Regions from separate parts of the Pseudoalteromonas sp. HL-AS2 genome, predicted to be linked through region 2. Evidence: predicted binding sites of a transcription regulator. Region 2 holds the regulator's gene; the other holds the start of a gene.
What was found. The regulator sigma-54, encoded in region 2, starts transcription at its own class of promoters, with help from an activator protein. The targets are predictions, from matches to a motif close to GTTGGCACGNNNNTNGNNT.
Positions count from the first base shown of each region.

Region 1: a site for sigma-54 is predicted at 1,629-1,647, ahead of RB215_RS01610 (LiaF domain-containing protein). Genes of this name have one in related genera too.

Region 1 covers NZ_CP133571.1:339,907-343,118, forward strand. Annotated here, with positions in the region: gene RB215_RS01600 (transposase) at 1-263, shown strand, start outside; gene RB215_RS01605 (transposase) at 239-853, shown strand; gene RB215_RS01610 (LiaF domain-containing protein) at 927-1,592, opposite strand; gene RB215_RS01615 (BON domain-containing protein) at 1,907-2,470, shown strand; gene RB215_RS01620 (YqaE/Pmp3 family membrane protein) at 2,545-2,703, shown strand; tRNA gene RB215_RS01625 (tRNA-Ile) at 3,009-3,085, shown strand.
Region 2 covers NZ_CP133571.1:2,665,056-2,668,267, forward strand. Annotated here, with positions in the region: gene lptB (LPS export ABC transporter ATP-binding protein) at 1-314, shown strand, start outside; gene RB215_RS12430 (RNA polymerase factor sigma-54) at 384-1,877, shown strand; gene hpf (ribosome hibernation promoting factor) at 1,904-2,191, shown strand; gene ptsN (PTS IIA-like nitrogen regulatory protein PtsN) at 2,196-2,648, shown strand; gene rapZ (RNase adapter RapZ) at 2,670-3,212, shown strand, end outside.

The sequences.
Region 1 (3,212 bases), 890 kb from region 2:
CGAACTGTATCCGCATTGAAAATGGCGCTATCAGTATCCCAAAGGTAGGCAAGATACCCATTATCTTGCATCGCAAACTAGCAAGTAAAATCAAGACTGTAACTATCCAGTATCACCACGGAAAATGGGGATGCAGCATCACTCAGGAAGTTGGGTGCAAAACAGCTAAACAAGTTTTAAAAAAATCACAGGTTTTGACATTAACTCAAAGCAAACTGTTGTTGGCTCAGATGGTTTTGTGGTCGATAACCCCAAGTTTTTAAAGCAGTCAAAAACAAAGTTAAATCAATTGCAACGCCAGCTTGCACGCCGATCTAAAGGTTCAAATCGCTGGCAAAAAACCAAACAACGCATCAACAAATTACACGGCAAAATCTCACGGCAAAGGCTCGACTTTGCACACAAAATTTCACGCCAGATAACCAATGAAAATGACATTTTAGTGTTCGAAGATTTAAACGTAAAAGGGATGCAAAAGTTCAATGGCAGCATGGTTGCCGACAATGTGATGGGCTTAATTACTCAGCTTTCAAAATACAAAACTGAGCTTGAAGGTAAACTATATCACGAGATTGGCAGGTTTGAAAAATCCACTGGGGTTTGTTCTGAATGCGGCCAGCATCATGTTTTAACATTGAACGACAGATATTTCACATGTACGGCTTGTGAAACTAACCAAAACCGAGACTTGTCAGCGGCTAAAAGCATAGCAAAAACAGGTGAATTAGATTTGATTGCGGCTGGGATCGTCGCAAGGGTTACCCCCACATCTCAGCAGAAATCAGCCATTAAAACGAAAGTCTTCGAGCTATCGAAGTTTGCTGTTGGAACTGAGAAAAAAGAAGCAGCCTAGTCTCTAAGTCAAGGCTGTAGAAGCCCATTGAACGACACGGAGTGGCGTCGATGGGTAGTTCACAGGTAGTTCATCACATTGGAGTACCACTTTTACCACCAAGTTGGGTTTTTAATTGGTTAGCAAAGCTAATAAATTTTTCTTTAATGGTGCGCTTAATCTTTATTTCTACCGAGCCCATAATAGCCTTTCCCTCAATATGGATGGTCGGGCCTTGATGCTTGTTAAGTGCCACTGTTTTATTTTCAACACTACTAATAATGCTAAACATTTTTGATACTACATTAACGTGTTCTGGTACGTATATTTCATCACTGCCAAAAATACAGTTAACATGAATCGTTATCTCTTGGTGGGTAAAAATAGCATCGGTAAAATCAAGTACTACCGAGCCCATAAAGTTAGCCAGGTAAATATTTTTAGGCACAATCCACTGGCCACTTCTTTCATTGGAGCCTAAAATACTGCGTAATGTAAAGTCACTCTGGCTAAATTGCTGAGCGCTGTAATTGGGTGAAAATTGCGAATGTTTTTGGGCATTATATTGCTGATCAGTATTAAGGGTTAAATCCTCAACTAAGCTAACAAGGACTTCATTATTATTTGTAGCCATTGCCTCATCTAAACGCCTTTCAAATGCTTCTACAGAAATAACTCCGTGGCTGTAATTATAAATTAGTTGATCAATCACTTCTTCGCGCACTTGCTCTTGCGGGCGGTCTGTTATTTTTACGCTCATTAGGGTATTCCTTTTATTTTACTATTGTCACTATATAAGCAAAGCATATACCAAAAATATTATTGTTATTAATCAGCTTGTTATGTTTTTAGCCTATTTGTGACTTTGTTATATTAACGATCCATTAACCAAAATGGTAATTATCTAGTTATTTTCACTACTGAGAACTTTTTACCGATAAGTCGGTAAAAAAGTGGTGTATACAAAGTAAAGTTATATTATATCCCGCCTTAACTATCTGATTTTACTTGTTTATTAAAGTTGGCCTAAAGCTGGCATTAGTTAAAGTGTCTTTAATCAAAAGGAGAAAGATTATGAAAACATTTAACAAATCTATCATTGCGGCGTTAGTTTTAGGTACTACGGCTATGGGTGCTCAAGCGAGCAGCTGGGAAAATGAAAGTAAAGATGCTTGGATTGATGGTAAGGCTGAAACAGTGCTTCTTATGAACACTAACCTCAATAACTTTGACATCAACACTGATGTAAAAAATGGCAAAGTTATACTAACAGGTAAAGTTAATAGCGAACTCGACAAAGAGCTAGCAGAAGAACTTGTACTGAGTTTAGATGGCGTAACCGATGTTGATAACCAGCTTACTGTTGTGAAAAGCATGAACAGTAAAAGCCATGACAACATGAAAGATGATGATGGTAGCGGCTTAACCGACGCTAAAATTACCACAGTCATCACAACGCGTTATTTATTTAACTCAGAAGTTGGTGGTACAAACATTGATGTAGATACTGACAACGGTGTAGTTACTCTTACCGGTACAGTGAACTCAGATGCTGAAAAACAGCTTGCAGTAAAAATTGCTAAAAATGCTGAAGATGTTCGCGACGTAGTAGATAAACTAACGATAGTTGCAAAGTAATATAGTATTTATAAAACCCAGCTCTGCTGGGTTTTTGCTTATAAATTTTTTATTTATAAATAAGGAGAATATTTATGGATATTATACGTATTATTTTTTCAATCTTACTGCCACCACTGGGAGTATTTTTACAGGTGGGTTTAGGCTTACATTTTTGGATAAATATTTTACTTACGTTGTTTGGTTACTTCCCTGGAGTAATACATGCAATATACATTATCGCAAAAAAATAATTCATTTCTGTTTGTCGCGTAATATAGGCTGTAAGTTGCTTATTTAAAGCCCAATTTTTAAATTACGCGATATACAGCCTTCCATTTCATTTTTACTTAGCTGCCAGTATTACCCTAAATTCTGCAAATCTTAATATTACACCCATAAAAAGATTACTATTTAAGCAGTTAGACCATTGATTGTTAAAATAAAGACTTTTGCTAGTGACAAGCCCCTAAAAACTTTTTATACTGCACCCCGCTTTAGTCGCTATGTGACTAAACGCTTCTTAAAAAATTAACTGTTTACAGTTATACAAAAAGTTGGCCCCTTAGCTCAGTTGGTTAGAGCACACGACTCATAATCGTTAGGTCCCCAGTTCGAGTCTGGGAGGGGCCACCACTTTTACAAGCTTCCCAAGTAAATACAAATATCTACTAACCGAAATTACCCTTTGATACTTCTCACAATAACAAAAAACTTAACTTATTAGAGCAACTAATTGTGAATAAAAAATTGTATGTATTAA
Region 2 (3,212 bases):
TATCTGGTGGTGAACGTCGCCGCGTAGAAATAGCACGTGCTTTAGCTGCAGATCCTAAATTTATATTGCTTGATGAGCCCTTTGCTGGCGTGGATCCCATTTCAGTACTCGATATTAAAAAAATTATAGAACACCTTAAAAATCGTGGTATTGGCGTACTAATTACCGACCACAATGTAAGGGAAACCCTTGATGTTTGTGAAAAAGCCTACATTGTTTCTCATGGGGAGCTAATTGCATCTGGTACTCCTGAATTTGTATTAAACGATAAAACAGTACGTGATGTTTATTTAGGCGAGCAGTTCAAACTGTAATATTTATGTTATTACTATAAGCATCTGCTAAGATTAATCATATCAATTTATAAGGATTGTTAGAGATAAATGAGGCAATCATTACAGCTGCGCATGGGCCAGCAACTTACAATGACTCCGCAACTGCAACAGGCTATTCGCTTATTGCAGCTTAGTACCTTGGATCTCCAGCAAGAAATACAAGAAGCACTTGATAGCAACCCATTACTTGAAGTTGATGAACAAGATTACACGGAAGAATCAGCAGGTAAAAACGAGCAAAAAGCAGATGACATTACTGTTAGCGCCTCTGCTGACGACACCCCAAGCGAGTATGAGCAAGATAGCGGTGAAGCACTAAATAAAGACACCATAAGCGACGACATGGCCATGGATGTATCATGGGATGAATATATGAGCGCAGCGCCTGCCTCTTCATCAGGGCCAATGCCTGAAGATGAATCTATTTATCAAGGTGCATCAACCGAAACCCTGCATGAATACTTAATGTGGCAATTACAGCTCACCCCTTTTAGCCCTACCGACGAAGCTATTGCCATAGCTATCGTTGAAGCCGTAGATGACTCTGGTATTTTAACCCTCAGTTGCGAAGACCTTTTAGCAAGCTTTAATCAAGAAAGTGATGACGAACACGAAGTAGAACTAGATGAAATAGAAGCAGTGCTAAAGCGCATTCAATTATTTGATCCTGTTGGTATTGCAGCTCGCAGCTTGCAAGAATGCTTATGCATTCAATTAAATCAATTTGATAAAGACACCCCTTATATTAACGAAACAAAAATGGTGTTAACTGATCATATCGATTTACTCGCTGCTCGCGACTATCGTACGTTAATGAAAAAAACTAAGCTCAAAGAAGAAGAGCTTAAAGAAATAATGACACTTATTCATACGCTTAACCCTAAGCCTGCGGATACTATTGTCAGAGAAGAGTCTGAATACGTTATACCTGACGTGTCTGTTAAAAAAATAAAAGGCCGCTGGGTGGTAGAGCTAAACCCAGATAGCATGCCAAAAATACGTGTTAACAGCCAATATGCGGCTATGTCTCGTACAGTAAAATCCAGCGGTGACAGCCAATTTATTCGCTCGCACTTACAAGAAGCTAAATGGTTTATTAAAAGCCTAGAAAGTAGAAACGAAACCCTCCTGAAAGTAACTAATTGTATTGTTAAGCAGCAACAAGCGTTTTTTGAACATGGCCCAGAAGCCATGAAACCTATGGTTTTAAACGATGTTGCCGAAATAGTTGAAATGCACGAGTCGACTATTTCACGGGTCACTACGCAAAAATATATGCACACTCCACGTGGCATTTTTGAGCTTAAGTACTTTTTTTCAAGCCATGTAAGCACCGAAAATGGTGGCGAATGTTCATCAACTGCCATACGTGCCTTGATTAAAAAGTTGATAGCTGCAGAAAACTTAGCCAAACCATTGAGTGATAGCAAGATTGCAGATATATTGGCTGAGCAAGGAATTAAAGTAGCTAGACGGACAATTGCAAAATATCGCGAATCTCTGGCTATTCCCCCGTCGAATCAACGTAAAAGCTTGATTTAAGACGTACAACAAAGAGGAAAATGCTGATGCAACTAAACTTAACTGGTCGTCATGTAGACATTACAGACTCATTAAGAGACTATGTAAATAATAAATTTGCAAAGCTGCAAAGACACTCAGATCACATAACTAATGTGCATGTTATTCTCGATGTAGAAAAATTAAGTCAAAAAGCTGAAGCAACAATTTTTGTAAGTGGCGCTGAGCTATTTGCATCGACCGAACACCAAGATATGTACGCTGCCATTGACTCGTTGATTGACAAACTCGATCGTCAAGTAATTAAACACAAAGAGAAGTTTGCTCGACACTAACACTATGAAATTAAGCTCACTTATATGCCAGGACTGCAGCAAAGCTGTGGTCCTTTTTAATAGTAAAAAAAGAATTTTAGAATTCATCAGTGAACTCGCGCATAAAAAAATGCCGTATTTACCTCAGCAAGATATTCTCACTGCTTTATTGGCAAGAGAAAAGCTAGGTAGTACCGGTATTGGCCGAGGAATAGCAATTCCACATGGCCGTATGAGCGGGGCACAAGAGCCTCTTGCCTTAATTTTAATAAGCGAAACCGCTATTAATTTTGATGCAATTGATAATCGTCCAGTTGATATTTTTGTTGCGCTTATAGTGCCCGATGGCGATAACCAGCAGCACTTGAAAACACTAGCCACAATAGCTGATAAACTAAACGATAAAGAGTTTTGTAAGCAATTGCGTGCGGCAAAGTCTGATGAAGCGTTATACCAAGTTATTTTGGATCAATCCTAGTTACTAATAAAGGGGTGGTAAATGGAATTAATTATTATAAGTGGCCGATCAGGTTCTGGTAAGTCAGTTGCTTTACGTGTTGTAGAAGATTTAGGTTACTATTGTGTAGATAATATTCCGGTAAATTTGCTGCCTTCATTAGTGCGCAGTGTCTCTGATAACTACGATAAAATAGCCGTTAGTATAGACGTGCGTAACCTGCCTAAAGATCAGCAGCAGTTTAACGATATTCTTGAGTACTTGCCCGACTTTGCTAAACCAACGTTATTTTATTTAGATAGCGACGATCAAACGTTAATCCGCCGTTATTCAGAAACGCGTCGTTTGCACCCGCTTTCGATTGATTCGCTACCGCTAGATTTAGCAATAAAAAAGGAAAAAGAATTACTCGATGTACTCGTAACGCGGGCTGATCATGTCATTGATACAACCGATTTAAGTGTGCATCAACTTGCTGAATCTATGCGTGAAACCATACTCGGTAAAAAAGACAAACAGCTTATCATTACCTTTGAGTCGTTTGGCTTTAAGCATGGTATTCCCAAAGGTGCTGATTATGTTTTT